3 regions of the Solibacillus sp. R5-41 genome follow, and region 2 is predicted to be linked to each of the others. Evidence: riboswitches for the same ligand, from Rfam matches in the RefSeq annotation. Region 2 holds a riboswitch; each other region holds the start of a gene.

Region 1 (7,632 bases), 1.0 Mb from region 2:
GCGTCCAAAAATTAGCTAGCATTTTTTTGTATTTTGGGTATGCCCAACTATAACGAACATCATCCCAGTTTAAAATATTTGAGGACTGTCCATTCACAATGCCCGTTGAACGGTTCGGAGCAGTCTTTTCCATAATTTTGCGTTTTTCTAATTGCATCTTTATTATCTCCTTAGCTTGAACAAGATTCACATTCTAATAATTCAGTTGATGTTGAACGGACATAATACGTCGTTTTAATACCACTACTCCAAGCATCTAAATGAAGCTGCAATAAATCCTTGGCCTTGATCGTATTTTGGACATATAAATTTAATGAAATCCCTTGATCAATATGTTTTGCGCGTGCAGCATTTTGCTTAATTGTCCAGCGCTGATCGATAAAGTAAGCGGATTTATAATACCAAGTTGTTTTCGAATTTAAATCCGGCACTGTCACCGGAATTTTGTAGTCCTTTTTCTCCTCAGAATAAGATTTCTGGAAAATCGGATCAATTGTCGCAGTCGAGCCCGCTAAAATCGATGTAGAAGAGTTAGGTGCTACTGCCATTAAATAGCCGTTGCGTAATCCCCCCGCGTGTACAAGTTGAGCCAACTCTCGCCATTTTTCAGACGTAAGACCACGCTCCTCAAAATACTTCCCAGTTTGCCAATCAGAGCCTTTAAATAGCGGATACGCACCCTTTTCCTGCGCTAATGCATTCGATGCTTGGATTGTTAAATAAGCAATTTCTTCATACAATTCATCAGCAAACTGAACCGCCTCATCTGATTCCCACGCGATTTCCTGGAGCGCTAGTAAATGATGCCAGCCAAATGTGCCAAGTCCGATGCCGCGATAGCGTTTATTCGTTAAATCGGCTTGTAGTACAGGAATCGTATTTAGTTCAATTACATTATCAAGCATGCGCACTTGAATTGGGATTAAGCGTTGTAAAGCTTGAGCTGGCACGGCACGCCCTAAGTTAATCGAGCTTAAATTACATACGACAAAATCGCCTGCTTTACGACGTGTTACAATCGTATCATCATCTAATATTTGCGATTCAAATTGCGTCGCACTCATGTTTTGAGCAATTTCCGAACATAAATTACTCGAATAAATCATTCCTGCATGCTTATTTGGATTTTTACGGTTTACTTCATCACGATAAAACATAAATGGTACGCCTGTTTCTAATTGACTGCGCATAATACGTTTCATAATTTCAATCGCAGGAATCACTTCTCTGGATAATATTGGATTATCCACACATTCCTCATAGCGTGTACGGAATGAACCTTCACCGCGCTTCTCATCATAAAAATCCTCTAAAGAATAGCCCATTGTTTTTCGCACTTCATAAGGATCAAATAAATGCCAACCCTCTCTTTGCTCAACCGCCTCCATAAAGATGTCAGGTAAGCAAACGCCCGTAAAAATATCATGTGCACGGAGACGCTCATCCCCATTGTTTAAGCGTAAATCTAAAAATGTTAAAATATCGCGGTGCCATACATCTAAATAAACAGCAATCGCCCCTTGACGTTGACCAAGCTGATCAACTGAAACAGCAGTATTATTTAGCTGCTTAATCCATGGCAGTACGCCACTTGATGCACCTTTATATCCTCGAATTTCTGAGCCACGACTGCGGACTTTCCCCATGTAAACACCTATACCGCCACCATATTTAGAAAGCGTTGCGACATCTGTATTCGTATCATAAATACTTTGCAAGCTATCATCCACTGTATCTATAAAGCAGCTTGAAAGTTGACCATGCGTTTTCCCTGCATTTGATAAAGTTGGTGTTGCTACTGTCATATACAAATTGGATAAAGCCCAATATGCTTCTTCTACTTTTTGCAAACGACTTTCCGTTTCATTTATCATGAGCGTCATCGCAATGATTAACCAGCGTTGTTGTGGGAGCTCTGCTAACGAGTTATCAAAATCTCGGACAACATAACGATCCATTAGTGTACGCAAGCCGATATAAGTAAATAATTCATCGCGGGATGGATCCATAATCGTTCCGAGCAATGTTCTTTCTGCTTTCGAATAATTTTCCACTAACATCGGATGAAGCAACTCTTTTTCTACTAACGTTTCTAGCCAGCCATTGAAGTTTTCATATGGTGCTGACACTTGGAATTTTTGCTGATGCTCACGGTAAATTTTTTCCGTTAATAATTTCCCCGCGACAAACGTCCAGTATGGCTCCTGCTCATCGATATAGCTAATCGTTTCAAGGATGCTTGCCTCAATCCAAGCATTCGTTGTTGCACCTTCATTTTTACGTAACCATTTTTGTGAAAAACGAAGCAATTGCTCCAAGTCTTCATCACCAAATTGTTGCACTAATTGTTCCAGTATTTTTTCCTGTACTTCTATCATGACAGCACTTCCTTTTCGTCGTAATCAACTTGGAAAGGTATCACTTGCCTAAAATAGCGCAGCATACTCTCCTTTTTAAACACAAAAAAACGAATCCCATAAAATTCGGATTCGCTACAATTAGAAATGGAAAGAGAATTTATTGCCTAGGAAATAAATCGCTCTATTCCATTTCCTAGCCCCCGAAGAAATGCGTCGTATACTTAAATTGGCAGGTCTCCTGGCTTTGCTTCATTCTTTGATTTCCCTTCCCGCTTATTCGCAGTGGATTATGAAATCATCGTCAGCATTACAGTTGCGGGGACAGCATTAGTTTTTCACTAATTTCCCTTTTAATCTACATGTTGTAGAACCTATCAAGTATTTTTACTATATATTGTGTATCTTTATGCTGTTGCCATTGTATCATATGAATTTTCACAAGGCAAGGGCTATACTTTTTTTATCAATTAAGCCTTGGCATAATTGCGTCCAGATTTTTTTCGAGCAATCTTGATAAACTCCCATAAAAAATCTGTGACATCCGCCGGGGCATTAATTTGATTCAGCATGGGTTCTAAGCCCACTAAATAAAATTGCATATTTGACATTCATACGCCATTTTTTAACGTAGGGGACCTCTACTGAAACAAGTTAATTTCTGTTATTGGTGCGGTCATTTGTTCAAAAAAGCTCTGGATATTTTGGTCATTTACAGCAACTAATACCGCGCATGATGGACCCGCTGATTTTTGTAAAGGGAGTGCGGTTTCATAAACTTTACAGCCTATAAAGCGCTCAATCTCTATGCCAATTCCTTTTGAACCAGTTGGCCAAAGCGCTTGGATAAAGCCTTCTTTTAATCCTGTATAAAGCTCGCCTAATGAAGCAATTTTTTGTGGATTATTGATTACTTCATTCCCTACTAATGGTTCGCCAACTACAAAATATTGGCAGTTTTCAGGATTACTTGCAAATGCTTTTTTCCCTAGCATCGTCAGTGACACAGCAGATTGAAGTGCTTGAAAATTCGTTTCACTAGATCCTGTTACCGGGGGCATTGGTTGATTTATTTCATTAAAAACTTGTTGAAATCCGTTTATGTATGACTGCCATGCATCGTCCCCTGAAAAGTTGGCTAATAACAGCTGCACAGGCATTGCCCCTGCACACCATTGCTCTAAAATTGCCGTTCGTGCCGTAAAATAACCAGTAACCTCATTGGGTACCTGTACTTCATCTTGTGGCTTTTCGCCAATACACCCAGCATTATCAATCGTTACAATGTTCTCACCTACTTGGATTGCATTTCTCATATTTGCGTACCTTGTCGTTGAACAACTAATTTTAATACAGGCATGACAATCATTGCCACAATGACATTAATAACTGTTGCGATGGACAAAGTGACAATCGAAGCCAAATAAAATTCAGCTGAAATTATAAAATAGAATGGCAACGGTGCAATAACCCCATTGGCAATAATGGCAAAAATCCATTTTGAAATATGAAAATTATTTTGGTGCAGTACCGTAAAAATGTAAACGATGAAAAACATTTCAACCGCAATTAGAACGTGGAATATACCAAGCGGCATCCCTGAAGTCAAACCTGTTGCAATATGTCCGAGCGCTCCAGCAATCCCCGCAAAAAGAGGTGGTAAAAAAACAGCACTGATGAATGCCGGTGCAGAATCAAGTGCTGCCGTTGAAATCGGCCCAGGCACTTTTATAAAACTCCCAATAACACAAATTGCTGCAATAAGAGCGGTTAACACCATTAAACGTAATTTATTTTTCTCCATGATCTATCTCTCCTTTTAAAATTTGCGGAAGCCCGTACCAAACACGAATGACGGTATTTGCTTCTTGACAAAGCTTTTGATAAATTCTTCCACATGTGTCACGCATTTGCCGTACCTCTTTTTCAAGTGGCACGACCCCTCGACTCTGGTCTGTGCATATACAAATTACTTGCGCATGCTTATTGAGCTCGCATAGCTGCTCGACAATCATTTCAGCAACCGCTTCTTCTGGTTGCTCTAGCATGGATTGAACAATTGTTTCGAAATCACTAATAACGACAATATCTTTTTCTTGAAATGCTGTAATATCCGGGATTTGCCCTTCACAATAATGTACTGGAACATTTCCTCGTTTTTGTATCATTGTTTCTACATAGTTTCGTTTACCGTTATAGGCGCCTCCGAGAATGACGTACATACTGCCCCTCCTAAAAATTGTTCTAGCTGGTCCCAATGCAATGTATAAAGTACGCGATGCTTGGCAAGCGTATTTTGAAACAATTGCTGCTGTTGTCCAAAATGCGAAAGCAATAGCCGAATTACCCCACCGTGCACGACAAACGTAAAGGTACCTTGTTGCACTATTAATTGTTGAAATGCTTGCAACACACGCTGTTCAAATGCCCAAAAATGCTCGCCATTTGGTGGTGTAACCTCATAAGGATCATCAATCCAAGCGCGATAAATTGGCTGGTTTTTTAATTGTTCGTAAGTATGCATTTCAAAATCACCAAAATTGCTTTCACGTAACTGCTTGACCCCTACATAGTTTGCATTCGGGAAATAGCATGCCGCGGTTTGCTGACAACGTATTAAATCACTGCCATAAACGACAGTTGGTGCTATTGTTAGCTGCGCCGATACTTCCTGTAAAATGGATTCATCTGTCCAACCAATGTATTTTCGTTCAACATTTGCGCGCGTTTTTTCATGCCGAATTAAATGAACAGTAATGCCACGAGCCATAATAGCACCTCCATCCCTTCACAATGCGCTCCGAGTAAATCTCCACTAACTCCACCAAAGTTTTTTATAATCCACTTTCGGTACAGCAAAACGCCGAGTAACATGGCTATTATAAGAATGACCATACTATAGTTTGCGAGTACAATACAAATAACGATGTAACCAACACATAATAGCACCACGCTGATGGAAAGCTGTTTTTTCCAAATAACACCTTTAAAATACGCTGCCAGTCCCGTTTGCTTCGACGTTTCGGTCGTTAAAAATACAGTCAACACACCAATTCGAGCAAGAAATGGAATGTATGTTAAAAATGGAATAATGGCAAAAGCCCCTTGCACAATCGCTTCATAAATAAAGCCTATTTTCAACAATAGTAAGCAAATCACACTAATGACACCGAATGCACCTGTTCGTGGGTCATCTAAAATAGCTAAACGTTTTTCTTTGTCTCCGTATGAAAAGTAAGCATCACTCATATCAATCCAGCCATCTAAATGCAAGCCACCTGTTACAACAATCATCCCGACAACGAGTACGATTGTGAGTAGTAACGGCGAAATATTACTATATGTAAACAAAACATAAGCTGTTGTCGCATACATACCGCCCATGATTAATCCAATAATCGGTAAAAACGCATACATCCATGTGACGGTTTTGTCGTTCATTGTGAGCTGCCTTTTCACGGGGATTGCCGAGAAAAATTGCCACGCTAATAAAAATCCAATTGCACTATTTTTCAACTTGTTCACTCCTTACTTCCATTGCTGTACAAGTTGGTATTGTACTTCATAGACTGACTCACAATGTGCAACAATCCACTGGTGAAGATTTCCAATGAGTGCCCGGTACAATTCTACTTCTTCATTACTTGCGCGCGGTTCATCCAATATTTCATTCGATACTATGACGACTTGCACCCCTTGCCGTTGCCATGCAAGAAGCTGTGTTTGAAAGGCCAACACATAATCTGCAATTCGCTGCTCACGATTTTCAAGCGTTTCTGTATGATACAGCACATTGGCCAACCATGTTGTGACACATTCAAATAACAGCACATACTGGGCATTGAGCTGCTTGATTGCATCTGGTATTTCTACTTGTATTTCAATTGTTTGCCAACGCAATCCCTGTTTTTCCCGGTCTAGCTGATGACGCGTAATACGTGCTACCATTTCTTGGTCAAATGCGACACCTGTTGCGATATAATAATACTGCAAATCCTGTCCAAATTGCTGAACAAGGCGCTCCGCAAAGGAGCTTTTTCCACTCCTTACACCACCTGTAATAAAAATCACCTACATCCCCTCCTTTACAACCTACTTATTAATCTCCACCCCCACCGCAGCTTGAGCAGGAACTATCAGACGAGCTACAACTACAAACGCTCGCCGATCAGCAACTCGTACAACTGGATGAACTGCTGCTACTTGCTTTCATGTAACTGAAAAATTCATCATAATGGAAATAGGAAACCGATAAAAAAGGAACGACCATTGCATTGTAATATTGCTGAATGGTGCGTTTATCATAATCTTTTACTCTATTTGCGGTTTTTTTCATCGAAGAAATAAGCGAGAGGACAACGGGCATGGATTTGGTATCACTTTTAAAATACATCGCGATAAGTTCATTTTCTGGTAAATTTCTAAATTTATCAATTCTATTGGGTTGTACAGTAAATATAAAAAACCTTTATAAAGATGGATGTTCTCCCTTCTTATGATAAAAGTTCTGCATACAGCCAATCAAAAAATCCGCGTAAATCTGGCTCTGGCTCTACATTTACATTCAGACTGTGATGAAGTGCCGCACCTAAATAATTTTTAGAAAAATCCCCATTCTCACGAGTAAACATGAGCATCTCATGCCATAATTCATCCACTTTCTCACTAAACATAAGCGATTCTTTTAAAAGAGCAGTCATAATAAAATAACGTTTCAAATCATGTAGGCGCCATTCATACTCATTGACCTTTAATTTATTTTGTCTCCTTACCCTCTCTTCTACATTTCCCATAAAACCTTTACTAAGAGATTGTTCCAAGTGATCCGTAATAAAACATTCCTTACAAGACGGCTGTATTAAACATCTCCACATAATCGTTTCGCTTCAGTGGTAAGTCCCATATGAATCATTGCTCCCATTACGATTTCATGCAGTTCTTTGTAGTCTTGAGATACATAATGAAGCTGAATTTCCCTCATTAATGCAAGTCGGGAAGCAACAGATGCGGAATAAAGGTATTTTTGCAACTCCTCCAAATCCAAGGTGTATATGCCCTTGAATCGAAAATGGTGTATGTAAGTCCAATAACTTTTAGAGTGTAGCGGGTACCCTGTATTTTCCAAAATTACTATGCATGACGTTAGCTCTTTATTTGTTTTCCATTATCTTACCATGGTCACTTTAATAAAGACCATCCTTTATTGCACAAATTGCTCCGTTATCTCAAACGTAGAAGATGGCTTGACTTGGTCATTCAGATGATTTTGCGCGAG
Region 2 (7,632 bases):
AGTCGGCGCGTTACCAATGGCATAAATACCGCCTTCTTGTAATTTCGTTGCTTTTTGCATGGATATAATTGCGCGCGTCGTGCCAATTGATTTCGCTTCTTTTGAAACATCCTCATCCGCGATGTAACAATGTAAATCTCCACCATGTTTTTGGAATCGTTTACGCCCAGAGCCACTTTCAATCATTTGTACATCTGCAACAACATGACGACCTGCTAAAATGGATTGAATCCCTGCCTCTATTGCACCGTCTGTAAAAATCATGCTGCGCCCTAATTCAAAGTCTGCTGATGCATGAATTACACGTCTTACAACTAACCATTGCTCGTCTGTAAAGTTGTGCTCGCCCATCTCTTCTTTAATAATTGCAAAGCTGTAATCGTAAATTTTATCTGGGTCTACCGTTAAAGGTACGAAATCCATATTAAAGTTCATATTTGCCATTTTAAATTCCTCCAAGTGTTTGAAATACTTCTTCAAATGTAGAACATTGATTTATATAAGTGATTTTTGGTCGTTTAATTAAAATTACCGGAATATTTAATTCCAATGCAGCATCCATCTTTTCATCAACAGAACCGACTTTTCCACTTTCTTTTGTAATAACAAGTGTTGTCTCATATTGAAGGTACAACGCTGTATTTAACTCTTTTGAAAATGGGCCTTGAATAGCTATAATGTCACGTTGCTTAACGCCTAATAAATCGCACTTCTCCATATTTTCTTTGTTTGGTAGCATGCGACAAACTAAACGGATGGAGTCAATTAACAAGTGCTTCGTGAATGTGGCAAGTGTTTTACTACCTGTCGTCAACATCACGGTTCCTTTATGCTCACGCGCAATAAGTGCCGCCTCTTCATATGTTTCCACTTCAGCTATTAGCGGATGAACATATTGTTGTTGTGGGCGTTCGTAACGAATATAAGTTAACTTACATTGCTCTGCTGCGGCCATTGCTGTTTTTGACGCTTCCTCCGCATAAGGATGACTCGCATCAATAATCGTTGTGACACCCTTTTCATGAACGATCGCCGCCATCTCTTCGATTGAAAGACGCCCTACATGATAGGCAATACCAGATTCTTTCAAGCTATTTGCTGCTGAATCTGTCACGACTGTTGCTAATAATGAATGCCCCTTTTTTTGTAGCTCAATGGCAAGCTCACGTGCATCGCTCGTCCCTGCTAAAAATAAAATCATGCCACTCCTCCTAATCTCCACATGGTGCTTCTTCTACTTTAATTTTGCAGCTCATATCTTGGTATGTGAAATGGGCAATTTTCTTCACGCGTTTAAAGTATTTAAAGAAGCGCTCGTTTGGATGTGCATGCTCTTTATATTCCTCAACAATTTTCGTTAATAACGGTATTAGTTCATCTGGCTCTAATCCCTCTGCTACTGGCTGTGCTGCATGTGCCGTTCGACCGACTGGCTTGGCACCAATAAATAAATCAAATTTCTTTTTACGATACACAATTCCAATATCATCAAAAACTGCGCGATAACAAGCCATTCCACAGCCATTAAAACCAACATGAAGTTCCTTTGGTAGCTTCAAACCGGCAAGCGTATCCATAATTTCCTCAGCATATGGAATAGATTCTGCTTTCTCTCCATAACAAAAATCACATGCTTTTATGTTTAATACATCCCCCATAGGTAGCACGTACAATCCAGTTTCACGTAATATTCCAACAATTTTTTCTGGTGCTTCAGTAGGGATTTTTACATGAAAGCGATGATCTGGTGTATATTCTAGCGTTCCATTTTCCCCAACCACTTCAGCAAGTACCTTCATTTGCTTTGGTGTAATCATTTTATTCGCTACCCCTGGTGAAACGGCAAATTCAAAAATCGATTCGATTGCTTGCTGTACTAAAAAATCCGTTTTCTCAGGTTCGTTTGATATACAAGCTAATGCCATTCTTGCCATCTCAAGCGCTGACTTTTCCGCTGTAGGTTGTTGGAGTTTTGTTGGCACTGGTTCTACAGTAGTTACACTTACTTCTTTCAAAGACACTATTTTGGGGCTTTGTCCTGCTTTAATTGCCTCTATTTTTTCATAGCCGGATTGCGCTTCTCCTGTTTCTTGATCAAGCGCCCATGGTTCTGCTTCTTTTTTCAAACGTTGATGCGGTTTCCAAACTTGTTTTTCATCACCAAGCGTATATTTTCTTTGATATCCACGTGGTGTAATAATTTTATTATCGTAAAAGAACGTGGATGAGTTCCCAATTACAACTGTCGTTAACATACCAATGTCATGATCTAACATTTCCGCTAAATTCGTTAACACGATATTTTGACTTTCTCGATAAGCACTTTTCACCAGCCCTACCGGTGTATCAGGAGAGCGATATTTCAGCAAAATTCGCTGTGCTTCTGCAATTTGACGTGTTCTCCGCCCTGATTTTGGATTATAGAACGCTATTACAAAATCCGCCATCGCCGCCGCTTCAATACGCTTTTCAATGACTGTCCATGGTGTTAAGTGGTCACTTAAACTAATCGTACAAGAGTCATGCATAACTGGTGCACCTAGTAAGCTCGCACAGGAGTTAATCGCTGAAATTCCCGGTACAACCTCTACCTCAATACCTGTTGCTTCGGTCCAACCCTTTTCAATTAAAACTTCATACACTAAACCAGCCATTCCATATACGCCCGCATCACCACTCGAAATTACCGCAACGATATTTCCTGCCTCTGCCTGTTTAACAGCATCTTGCGCTCGCGACACCTCTTCGGTCATACCCGTACTGACAATTGTTTGTGCTGTTACTAAATGGCGAATTAAATCTACATAAGTTTTATAACCCATAATATGATTACTTTGCTGTAATGCATCGACGGCTCTTTTTGTAATATGTTCTCGGTCTCCAGGACCAAACCCCACTACAAAAATCTTTCCTTTACTCAAAACATTCCCCTCCAATAAAAAAAACCCAAACTTCTTTTATAAAAGAAGTTTGGGTATCTGAAAATTTATACAAAAAACCGTATTTTCGAAAAATAGAATCTACTACGATCTGCCATATTTGAGTTCTCATCTACACTTCTCCCACCGAAAAGTAAGTAATCGAATTAAATAAGCAGGTTTCCTGGCTTAAACTTCACTTTACTCTCACATCTTCCCATCCTTAGACAGTGATATTTGTGATTTCATCAGTTATTACAGTAGCGGGGGCTGCATTAGATTTTCACTAATTTCCCTATTAATCTCAAAATATAAGCACTCATTTAATAGTTTATTAAATTATGACTTTACAATACCATATAAATGAAATATTACAACTATTTTATAATTGATTTGGCAGCTCCTGCTTCATATAAATACTAGACCTTTACCGTACTCGCTCGCTTTTTACTAAAGTAAATTCCTATAATATTAAAGGCAAGCATTAATAAAACGGTTATTGTTAATGTCCACCAAAACGTTGGCATCGTTACCGATTCATCAATAAAACGCATGCCGTATGTTGACAATTTATATGGGGTAACCGTCCAAAAACCGCCAATTATTGCATCAATAAACAAACCAATGGGAATCAAAATAATCGTTATCGCCGTAGCAATCGGTGTTTTGAATGCCGCACTCATTGCCACAGTAATGGCCATTACTAAAAGAAGCCATGTGTAATACGTACCAAGCATCGCCAAGAAGCGAGCAGGGTCTACCTTGCCATACAAAAGTACCGTATAATAAACACTTCCTGCATAGCCAGCTGTTGCACTAATGATTGCCACACTACTTGCTACAATCCATTTGCTTAAAAACATGGCTGTAAAAGAAATTGGACGTACATATAACAGTGTCGCGGTGCCATTTTGACGTTCCTTACTAAATGTACCGATATATGCTGCGATTAATACAACTAATCCGATTGTTTGAAACTGACCCATAGAAGCAGCAAGTAAGTCCACCGCTTGAAGTTCGGGCATCATCATCGCAAATCCATCTGGCATATTACCGACTGCATTCAAAATGTCCTCCAAAAAATAATTGAGGAGCGGATCGCTCACACCAAGTAAAACAAAGACAATCGGAATCCAAATAAATTTAAAACTACGCAAGCTTTCACGCCATTCTTTTAATAACAATGTATTAAATTGTTTCATTTGTTCCCGCCACCTTCATAAATATCTCTTCTAAACTCGCTGTCTCTCGCTCCACTTTTACAACTCGATAAGGCGCGCTCGCTAAACGCTGAAGCAGCTGATGCATCGACGGTATTTCGTTCCTTATATCCACATAAACAATATTTTGTTCAGCCTTTGCTACAAGCTCTGATTGACTAGTAAACTGCCTTGCTTCTTCACTTGATGCAAACTGAATTTTATAACGTGGCTCATCAAATTTTGAACGCACTTGCTGAAGAGACCCTTGCTCTACAAGCTGTCCGTTCCGTAAAAAGAGCACTTGATCAGTCATTTCCTCCGCATCATTTAAAATATGAGTCGAATACAAAATCGTCGTTTGCTGTTGAAGCTCTTTTAGCAAGTTCATAATCTCTCTACGTCCAACAGGATCAAGCGCTGAAACCGGTTCATCTAGCAGCAATAATTTAGGTTGATGGATAATAGCTTGCGCGATGCCTAAACGCTGCTTCATACCACCTGAAAAGTTTGCTACTTTTTTATTCATCGACGCACCAAGACCGACGAATTCTAATATTTTTTGTGCTTCTTTTTTGACCTTTCGTTTTTCCATACCACTTAAACACGCCGTCATTTCCAAATATTCAAATGCTGTTAGCCATGAAAAATATTGTGGATACTGTGGTAAAAAGCCAATTGCACTTCGAATATCGGTAATGCCTGGCATAATAATTTGACCTTTTGTTGGTTGCAATAATCCTGCTAGCATCGATAGTGTTGTCGTTTTACCCGCGCCATTCGGACCAATGAGGGCGGTAGCTGTATGTTCCTCCAGTGTAAACGACACGTGATCGACAACTTCTTGCTCACCGAATTGTTTTGATAATTGCTCTACTTGAATACACATCATTGGCTTTTACGTCCAAAAATAAAATATAAAATCGGTCCAATTGTTGTAACAAATAATGAAACAATCACCCATAACCATTTCGGTCCATTCGTTGCGCCGTTACGCACTATATCAACGATAACAACAAGGGCCAATATAAATTGTAAAATGAGTAGCGGTGCAATTAGTGCCCAGTTCAAACTCGCTAGTTCTTCCACTATAATTCCTCCTCTAGTTGTAAATGATTTTGTAAATTCGTCATGATGATTTTAAATTGTGCATTATCTTGTAATGCGCTAAACAATGGATAATTTGTAACGCTTGCGACAAGATCCTTTTTAATCGACAAATTATCTCGTGGTGCTTGTTTATCAATTCGCTCCTGCTGATCAATCCATTGACCGAGCTTATAAAAATAACTATCTCCCGTTAGCTCCAGTGGGAATTTTAATGTGCTGCAAACTTTTGTGTAGCGCTCAATCATTTGAAGCGCCTGCTCTGTTTGATCTTTCATCATATAACCACCGGCTGCTTTAATATAAAAAACGAGCGCTATGTTAGGATTTAAATTCGCAATTTGAAAAGTATCAAGCAACTGCTGCGTACGTTTTATTGTTTCTTCAAAATAAGCGGAATGATCAATTTCAAGCAATAGTGTTTCCGTTGCATTTGAGATTAACCCAACTGTTTGTTGATACATACTTACTTGTAAAACTTCCTTCGCCTTATGTTGAGCACCAAGCATTGTATGCGCCGTTGCAATAAGTTGCTCCGAGCCGTATTGCACGACCGCTTCTTCTCCTAATAATTCAAGCACTTGCTCTGGTTTTCCTTGCATTATATAAATATAGGCCTCTAAAATCTTCGCTTCATTAGATAGCTGATAATGGTGACTTTGCGTTTTTATGCGCTCACATAGTGTAAGACATTTTTCTAATATTTGATCAGGATTAGTAGATTTCGGATAATAATTCATATAGAGTTGCGCTATTTTTAACAAAAATGGAAAGCATGAGTAATATTCTGCTAACATTTCGTCGATTTGTTGATCTACTTGTTCGAACGGCTCATTCCCAAGCCTTATGGCAAACGTTGCATAAGTAGACATAATCCGCTCCTTCGTCATTTGCGGTTCATAACCCAGAAGAAGATCAATCGACACATTGAAATAAGTCGCGAGCTTCGGCAAAAGTGTGATATCGGGATAACTGAGCCCCTTCTCCCACTTCGAAACTGCCGCGCGTGATACACCGACATAGTGCGCAATTTGTTCTTGCGTAACCTGTAGTTCTTTTCGGCGCTCCGTAAATATTTGGGCAAATTGAAAGTTTTGCATGTGGTGCATGCCTCCTCTTACTACTCACTATAATGAAATTAAATGGAAAAAAATAGCGAATGTACGTTAATTTTTTATGCATTTGTCAACCAATAGTTGCAAAACAAAATTTAAATACAACAAAAAAAACGAAATCACTTAATTAAGAGCGATTTCGTTTTTAAAATTATTTATAAAGTGTTTCAAGAGCAGCCTGCATGTTTTCACGTACTTTGACTGCTGGACGTGCGTTTTTCACCTGTGAGATTGCCTCATCCAAATTCGATGTGACCCCAATTTCTAATAATGTCGCCACAGCCATTACACCCGCACGGCCTGTGCCACTACCGCAATGAATATAAATTTTTTCACCCGCTTGATAAGCTTCTGCTAATTTTACCGCGCCTACTTTAATTGTTTCAGCTGTTGCCTCTTCGGTAATCGGTGCGTGAATATAGTTGTATGCTTGCTCACCTTCACGTCCATTGACACGTACATCAAATACCGTATCAATTTGCTCGGATAGGACAGCTTGTTCGGTATCCTCAGCACTGCCAATAAAAATTCGACCTACTACTAACTCATTATAATGACGATTCATTGCGATCCCTCCATTATTCTTCAATTAGATGCTTAATATCTTCAAAACTTGGTAGTGCCGTTAAAGCTCCTGGTTTAGTTGCTGCCATTGCACCTAATTTATTGCCAAATGACACACACTTAATTAATTCTTCTACGACAGTTGGAAGACCATTAAAATGAACATAACGCAAAACGCCTGCCATAAAGGCATCTCCAGCACCTGTTGTATCTACTGGAACGATAGGGTCTACCGTTACATGGATAATCTCACCATTCAATACCGCATAAGCACCGTCAGCCCCAACTGTAATAAGTACAATCGGCACTAATAGTTCGTCTAATTTTGCTAAGCCATCCTCGATTGTATCCGTTTCTGTTAAGAAAAATAGTTCCTCATCCGTAAGTTTTAAAATATCCGCATCTTCAAAAAATGAAGCAATCGTTTCTCGGCATTGCTGCTCTGAGTTCCAACGCAATGGACGGATATTCGCATCAATCGCTAAAATAGCACCCTTGTCCTTCGCCATGTCAACCGCAGCACGTGTCGTTGCAAGTGCTGTCGGTTCAAACATTGTCCCTGAGCACACATTAAAAATAGAAGCGCGTTTAAATGCTGCCTCTTGTAATTGCACCGGTGACACTTGCAGCGCTGGAGTCTCGTCTATATAATCTTTGAATTCACGCTCACAATTTTCGTTTAAATGTACATAAACGCCACTTACACGTTTACTTGGGTCGTAAATTGCA
Region 3 (7,632 bases), 330 kb from region 2:
TAAGTAGTGCCGGGCTTGTTTTGAAAAAAGAAAATGAGCATATAAATAATTTAAGTGATTTTGCATCTGCCGGTTTGGAATTAGCGCCGATTGCTGCAAATAACGCGCAGTATACAATAATAGCTGAATACAATGAGGCAAATCCAGATAATCCAGTAAACTTGAAGGCTGGCGAAGAATTTTCCGTAGATGTCATCCAGTGGGTAAATGAAGGGCGCGTCGATGGTGGTGTCATTATCGAAGGCGCATTTGCAGGAAAAGTGTTAGAAGAGGGCGCACCTTATAACAATTTAAAAGATGCTGTCGTTTATAACGAATTTGCCGTTATTAAAACATGGCCGTTATTTAACAAAAAACAACAGGAATTTGCAGATGCTTATGATCAAGCGATTGCTGAAATTAAGGAAACCGATGCGTTACGCAATTTAAGCGTTGAGTTTTACGGCAAGGATTTGTTTGAAGTTTTAGATACTGTTAAACGTTAAAATAGTGGAGCTGCTTAGAGAATTTTGCTTTGCAGCTCCTCTCTATAGACTAAATTTCCTGAAAAAATAGATTGGAGGTGGAGAGCAGTTGGAAAAGTATTTTGATATGTCCTATATTTGGTCGTCACTACCTGCATTAGCACCTTATTTATGGATTACGATATATATAGCCGTGCTTTCAGTCATTTGTGGTTCGCTCATGGGGCTTGGATTAGCGGTAGCAAAATTAAGTAGAAAGAAATGGCTGCGAGTGTTAGCGGAAGGGTATACAACGATTATGCGCTGTACACCTTCTATTGTATTACTTTTTTTAGTTTATTATGGTGTTCCTGCATTTGCTGAAAATCTTTTCGGACTTGATTTGCAAAACGTTTCTACGGGTGTTTTTGTCGTTATCACATTTAGCTTACAATTTGCGGCGATGATGTCCGAAGTAATCCGGTCAGCGTATTTAGCCATTGACCGAGGTCAATACGAGGCAGCTGTAAGTGTCGGTTTAACTCCATTTCAAGCGTATCGACGAATTATTTTCCCGCAAGCATTTGTGATTGCACTACCGAATTTCGGGAATGGTTTCATCTCGGTTTTACAAGAGGGGGCACTCGCCTACACAATTGGTTTTATCGACATTGTTGGGAAGGCGAATTTAATTATTGCGAATAATTACGGAACGCATACATTAGAAATATTCATCGCACTCGCAGTTATTTATTGGTTACTTGCAATTACAATCGAAAAATTCTTTTCATGGCTTGAAAAAAACTTTCAAAAAGGGAAGCAACCAATTCGGGCGACATAGGAGGCACACTTGATGGGATTCATTGATTGGCAATTTTTAATTAATACATTTTTTGTGGCATTAAGTGGTGTTCCAGCGGCGCTTCTCGTCACGATTATTTCGTTACTAGTTGCGGTTCCGTTTGGATTTTTACTAGCATTGTCACGCATTTATGAAATACCGGTGCTCAATTCATTTGCGAAATTATATATTTCATTCGTCCGAGGAACACCGATTATTATTCAAATTTTTGTCCTGTATGCAACGATTCCGCTGTTATTAAGTGGGCTGTTCGAGAAATATCAAATTGATTACCCCATTTATGAAATTCATCCGCTATGGTATGCGTTTTTTATCTTTTCGTTCAATACGACCGCAGTTTTAATCGAAGTTTTTCGTTCGGCATTACAAACGGTACCTAAGGGGCAAATTGAGGCGGCGCATTCAGTGGGGTTAACTACGAAGCAGGCATATCGCCGCATCATCATCCCACAGGCTCTAGTTGCTGCGATGCCAAATTTATGTACGGCAACAATTAATTTAATTAAGGCAACGTCATTAGGTTATGCGATTTCATTACAAGAAATTACGCTAAAAGCAAAAGTAGAGGCCAATTTCGGATACAACTATTTAGAGGCATATCTTGATATTTTCATTGTCTATTTACTTATTTGTATCACCGTCGAGTATTTATTTAAATGGTATGAAAAGAGATTGAGTCGGTATAAGTTGGCTGTCATTTAAGGAGGATGCAATATGTTAGAAATTAAAAATGTGCATAAAACCTTTGGAAATAATGAAATATTAAAAGGTGTTGATTTAACAATTGATAAAGGGGATGTTGTTGTTATTTTAGGCCCGAGTGGCTCCGGGAAAACGACCCTTTTACGTTGTATAAATTTTTTAGAGCGTGCAGATGAAGGCACGGCAAGTTTTGATACGATTCAAGTGGATTTGCATAATGCATCGAAAAAGGACATTTTAGCGATTCGTAAAAAGACAGCCTTTGTTTTTCAAAACTATAATTTATTTAACAATAAAACGGCGCTTGAAAATGTGGCGGAAGGGCTCCATATCGGGCGTGGCTTGAAAAAGGAGGAAGCGTTTAAAATTTCCCGAGAAGCACTGAATCGGGTAGGTTTAGCTGAAAAATACGATGCATATCCTAGTCAGCTTTCTGGTGGGCAGCAGCAACGGGTCGGAATTGCTCGCGCGCTCGCTTTGAATCCAGATATTATATTATTTGATGAACCTACATCAGCATTAGATCCTGAGCTTGTTGGAGAAGTATTAAGTGTCATGAAGGATATTGCAAGGGAAGGAACGACGATGCTAGTTGTAACGCATGAAATGTCATTCGCACGTGATGTAGCAAACCGCGTCATCTTTATGGATGGTGGGAATGTTGTCGAGGAGGGCACGCCACATGAAATTTTTGTCCAGCCAAAGCAAGAGCGTACAAAACGTTTCCTTCAGCGCGTGTTGCCGGATGACTATACGTATCATATATAAAGGAAAATAATGGGTGATTTTTCACTCGCGATGAATAGATTTTAGATGGAATGTTGAAAACTATACCCATCTTACTATTGTAGTGATAAATATCCGCAGGTTTCAGTAACTGCTGTAAGGTGGCTAGATTGTTGATTAATCGAGATGAAATTGTCTATTAAAACAGGGGTTATATATTAACCGAATTACAATAACCTTCAAATAGGAGACTCTCTAAGTATTTTGCAATGTCATTCATAACACATCCGTCACTTTATTAATCAATCAAATACTTGAAGGATCATACTCTTAGTACACTTGTAAAAATACTGTAAGAAATTTTAATTTCATACAGTATTTTTAGGGCAAAGTGCCACTTCTTTATTGATGTATACAAACTATGTATTAATAGCGCCCATCCTAGGAACAATGCACGTAGCTAGCTTTCTTGTGCAGCAGTAAATCAGATGTCTTCTTAAGGGAATTACATACGTACATCATTCTGAAAGTTGAGGGAGAAATGATTAGCTTCATCGTATACGACAAACTTATATCCTTGTTCTCTGTAAAATGCAATTATACCTGGAAGTGCCTCCAAAGTTTGTGGTTTCTCGTGCATTAGCACAACTTCTCTGTCAGAATTTGTGCTACTTTTAATATTTTCAATAATTTGGGCTGGATTATCCTTTAACGTCCAGTCATTGGAATCAATTGTCCAATCCCAAACTTTAATGCCTGCGTCTACAATTTGGTTGCGAATCTGTTCACTTTTCAACCCTGGTGCGGAACCATAAGGAGGGCGAACTAAATGGGGGTTTGTACCTGTAATCTCATGAATTAGTGCTAACGTTTCATTCATCTCAGGCACAAACTGTTTTTCCTTATATAATGTTTTGAATTCATGCGTCATGCTATGGGCACCGATATAATGTCCTTCTGTTGTTGCGCGTTTCACACTTTCCTGGAGGTGCTCTTTTTTCAGGTTACTTCCTTGCATAAAAAAGGTTGCTTTGACATCTTGTTCGTGCAAGACATCTAGAAATTGGTCTGTTAGATTACTAGGGCCATCATCAAATGTTAGGTAGACCACTTTACCTAAAGGTTTTTCTTCTGTACTTGCTTGTTCTTTTGTTTGTCCATTATCTTGGGTAATTGGGGCTTCTACCTCCTTTGTCGAATCTTGTTGGGTGCTGTTGATAGCGTCAGAATTAGAGTGTTTTAAAGATTCATCCTCTAGATTAGTTTGTTCTTTACCTTGGCTAATTGAAGCTTCTACTTTTTCAGTCAACTCTTGCTTGCTATTTTTTTCATTGACAGCATACGATTTCCCTACAACAAAACCGGTAAAAAAAATAGGGATTAGCATAACTAGTATAATCAATACAATTCGTAATCTTCTTTTTTTTCTTCTTTTGGCATACTCATTTTGTGGTGCTTTCATGATTAATAAATCCTCCTACTGTTATTTTGAGTGTTTAGATACGTTTATTTTTCCATATATTGTATAGTTTTGGTAGATATGTGAATGTGTTTACTACTTGAAATGCAATGCGATTAGTTAATATATGTGCCATTTACCAATAAACCTTAGGATATCCAAAGGTATTTCAAACCTCATACCCCCATGTAATCTGGCGCCACTTTATATTTGTCGAATGAAATTCACAAGCATATGATTCTAAGTTATATAGCAGTTTTTGATCGTGTTTAATCTATTCAAATCTCTTGTGAAACTAAAAGGAGTTTTGTACAATATTGAACGCATTTTCTTTATTTTTAATAGAGCTAAATAATCATCTTTTTTAATTTTCAACATGTCGCAAATACGTTCTAACTATTTGACGGGCTAGGAACTTAAAAAGTTTAAATTAAATATAAATAAAATGGCAGACCGAATAATTATAACGGGGCACTATATATATAATGCTTTAGTACTACCAATTTCGGAAGCAGTTGGGCTTTCACAAAGCACACAGCTGAGTCGTGCTGTTTTGTGCCAATAAAGCTTTGCGTCGCTTATACTTAGCCAACCTAAAAATTTTAGCACTTCTAAAAATCTATAAGTCGAAAACTTACATAAAAATAGCACCCAACCGAAATGGAAATAAAAGAAATACTGGATTTTAATTAATATATCTGAAAACTCTCGCTTGTCTACATACAAACAATCATTTTTCCGCTACAATAGAATTGCCTATTAATTAAATAAGAAATGTGAAGGTTCTTATATGTGAGTTAGAAAAACATATTTTATGTATTCAATAAAAAAGGTTTATCAAATTGACTAATAAGGATTAAAAGGGAAATCGGTTACATTCCGATGCGGTCCCGCCACTGTAAATGCGAGTTTGTTGGAAAAAGCCACTGAAGAAATTTGGGAAGGTGTCAACAAGTGTTATAATGCATAAGCCAGGAGACCTGCCTTTACATTGCCAATAGTAAACCTGCGTGGAACGGGAGTGGCTTATAATTATCATTTAGAAATTATTTGCATACGTCAATGAAGTCTCCCGAGTTGGAGGCTTTTTTCTTTTGGTTGAAGGAAGTGTTCATTCGTACTCACAAATAGGCTACATATAACAAAATCTAGGGGGAAAAAGAGATGAAGAAAATACAAAAATTAGCAGCGTTATTATTAATGTCGATGCTACTACTAGTAGGCTGTAGCACAGGAGATTCAAAGCCTGCAACAAATGAATCGGAACAAAATAAAGCAGCAAGTGGAGAGGAAAGTGCAGCGGCGCAGTTCCCTGTAACGATAACTGATGCATTGGGGAGAGAGATTACATTAGAGAAGAAACCAGAACGCATTATTTCTATGGTACCTTCCAATACTGAAATATTATTTGGCTTAGGTTTAGATGAAGAAATTGTTGGCGTTTCGGATAATGATAATTTCCCAGAACAAACAGCTACAAAGGAAAAAGTAGGAGGCATAGAGTTTAATATAGAGCTGATGGCATCACTTAAACCGGACATTATTTTTGCACATGGATCAGGCATGTATAATTTTGAAAAGGGCATGGAACAGTTAGAAGCGATGGGTATTCCTGTATTTGTCGTAAAAAATGCAGTGAATTTTGAAGAAACATATGAAACGATGAAGCAGATGGGCCAATTAACAGGGCGAGTAGCACAAGCAGAAGAGATGGTTGCTTCTATGCAAAAGGATATTGAAGAAATAAAAACAAAGGCAACTGGTTTAGATGAGAAATCGGCATTTATTGTCGTAGGTACTAACCCAGATTTATATGCGGTTGGCACAGGAACGTTTATTAATGAAATGCTTAATACTCTTGGCATTAAGAACAGTGTGACACAACCAGACTGGCCACAATATAGTGCAGAGCAATTTGTAAGTGACAATCCTGATGTGATTTTAGTAACGTATGAAAACGATATTGACGCAATTTTATCGAATCCAGCATATGCAGAAATGGATGCAGTAAAGTCTGGAAATGTTTATTTAATTGATGCTGATACAACAAGTCGCCAAGGACCTCGTATTGTAGATGGCATTCAATCGATTGCACAAACAATGTACCCAGAGGTTTTCGGTGAATAAAAAATACGTATTCGCTTATGTAGTTTCAATAGTATTGCTGCTATTAAGCGTATGGTTTGGTGTGTCAATAGGTTCGGTTAGTATTCCCGTTTCAACATTATGGGATAGTACGACCGATCCCGTTGCCCACAGTATTTTGTGGAAGATTCGAATGCCGCGTGTCATTTTAGCGGCTATAATCGGTGCTTCCTTAGCAATTGCAGGGGCGGCCTTTCAAGGGTTGCTCAAAAATCCATTGGCAGACCCGTATACATTAGGAATTTCTTCAGGTGCCTCGGTTGGTGCGGTAATGACGATTTTCTTAGGTATTTCCATCCCGTTTTTAGGAAGCTTTACATTACCCGTTTTTAGTATGATTGGTGCACTGTTGACAATGATTGCGGTATTAAGCTTTGCCCGAATTGTAGACCGTACTATGAAAATGGAGACGCTCATTTTAACAGGTGTCATTTTTAGTTCCTTTTTAGGTTCTTGTATTTCATTAATGGTCGCCTTAACAGGAGAAGAACTAAGAGAAATTATTGGCTGGCTTTTAGGGAGCGTTTCAATGCGTGGCTGGCCTTATGTGAAAATGATTTTACCTTTCGCAATTATAGGAACTGTCATCATTTGGTTACAACGCCGTGAACTGAATGCGATGATTTATGGCGAAGAGCGTGCGCAATATTTAGGGGTCAATGTGAAGCGTAGTAAATTTATGATCTTGGCGGGTGGTTCGATACTAACTGGGGCATCCGTTGCAGTGTCAGGAACAATCGGTTTTGTCGGCCTTGTTATACCGCATATGGTGCGTATTATTATCGGAGCAGATCATCGCCATTTACTACCGATTTCCTTATTGAACGGGGCAAGTTTACTTGTCATTTGTGATTTAGTATCACGTACAATTATTGCGCCAGTTGAGCTACCAATCGGTGTTATTACAGCCTTTATCGGTGCACCAGTGTTTGCTTATATATTCTTTAAGCAACGTAGAAAGGGTGGGGCATAATGCTAACGGTGCAAAATATTTCAGGTGGCTATCACGCAAAACCAGTTGTCAAAAATGTGTCATTTCAAGTAGGGAAGGGAAAAATCCTTGGAATACTTGGGCCGAATGGTAGTGGGAAATCGACACTGTTAAAGATCATTAGCGGTGTACTCAAACCGCAAGACGGGCAAATCATTATAGACGGGCACGCCATTGAAAGCTATTCCGTAAAACAGCTAGCCAAAAAAATGGCGGTTCTTCCTCAATTACACGCGAGCAGTTTTTCAAATTCTGTCTATGCTGCAGTTTCTTTAGGGCGTTATCCCCATCAAAATGGCTTTTT

What was found. Region 2 has a riboswitch for cobalamin ahead of cobJ (precorrin-3B C(17)-methyltransferase). Riboswitches for the same ligand answer to the same signal wherever they lie in the genome.
Region 1: linked by a shared signal. The riboswitch ahead of CSE16_RS05435 (ribonucleoside-diphosphate reductase subunit alpha) and the one ahead of cobJ (precorrin-3B C(17)-methyltransferase) in region 2 are both predicted to bind cobalamin.
Region 3: linked by a shared signal. The riboswitch ahead of CSE16_RS02275 (ABC transporter substrate-binding protein) and the one ahead of cobJ (precorrin-3B C(17)-methyltransferase) in region 2 are both predicted to bind cobalamin.

Annotation. Positions count from the first base shown of each region.
Region 1 is NZ_CP024123.1:1,170,796-1,178,427, reverse strand. It holds gene CSE16_RS05440 (ribonucleotide-diphosphate reductase subunit beta) at 1-157, opposite strand, end outside; gene CSE16_RS05435 (ribonucleoside-diphosphate reductase subunit alpha) at 171-2,378, opposite strand; cobalamin riboswitch at 2,571-2,750, opposite strand; gene CSE16_RS21235 (hypothetical protein) at 2,828-2,968, opposite strand; gene CSE16_RS05430 (hypothetical protein) at 2,999-3,673, opposite strand; gene CSE16_RS05425 (ECF transporter S component) at 3,670-4,161, opposite strand; gene CSE16_RS05420 (bifunctional adenosylcobinamide kinase/adenosylcobinamide-phosphate guanylyltransferase) at 4,148-4,579, opposite strand; gene CSE16_RS05415 (histidine phosphatase family protein) at 4,531-5,127, opposite strand; gene CSE16_RS05410 (adenosylcobinamide-GDP ribazoletransferase) at 5,100-5,882, opposite strand; gene CSE16_RS05405 (bifunctional adenosylcobinamide kinase/adenosylcobinamide-phosphate guanylyltransferase) at 5,886-6,428, opposite strand; gene CSE16_RS21740 (glycine-rich domain-containing protein) at 6,851-7,231, opposite strand; gene CSE16_RS05395 (hypothetical protein) at 7,216-7,386, opposite strand.
Region 2 is NZ_CP024123.1:143,591-151,222, reverse strand. It holds gene CSE16_RS00760 (precorrin-8X methylmutase) at 1-444, opposite strand, end outside; gene cobK (precorrin-6A reductase) at 446-1,201, opposite strand; gene cobJ (precorrin-3B C(17)-methyltransferase) at 1,212-2,921, opposite strand; cobalamin riboswitch at 3,075-3,256, opposite strand; gene CSE16_RS00745 (ABC transporter permease) at 3,338-4,120, opposite strand; gene CSE16_RS00740 (ABC transporter ATP-binding protein) at 4,107-5,009, opposite strand; gene CSE16_RS00735 (PLD nuclease N-terminal domain-containing protein) at 5,006-5,206, opposite strand; gene CSE16_RS00730 (helix-turn-helix domain-containing protein) at 5,206-6,324, opposite strand; gene CSE16_RS00725 (protein-tyrosine phosphatase family protein) at 6,491-6,904, opposite strand; gene CSE16_RS00720 (carbohydrate kinase family protein) at 6,918-7,632, opposite strand, start outside.
Region 3 is NZ_CP024123.1:472,994-480,625, forward strand. It holds gene CSE16_RS02250 (transporter substrate-binding domain-containing protein) at 1-485, shown strand, start outside; gene CSE16_RS02255 (amino acid ABC transporter permease) at 574-1,284, shown strand; gene CSE16_RS02260 (amino acid ABC transporter permease) at 1,297-2,007, shown strand; gene CSE16_RS02265 (amino acid ABC transporter ATP-binding protein) at 2,020-2,775, shown strand; gene CSE16_RS02270 (polysaccharide deacetylase family protein) at 3,239-3,907, opposite strand; cobalamin riboswitch at 5,006-5,195, shown strand; gene CSE16_RS02275 (ABC transporter substrate-binding protein) at 5,357-6,319, shown strand; gene CSE16_RS02280 (FecCD family ABC transporter permease) at 6,312-7,310, shown strand; gene CSE16_RS02285 (adenosylcobinamide amidohydrolase) at 7,310-7,632, shown strand, end outside.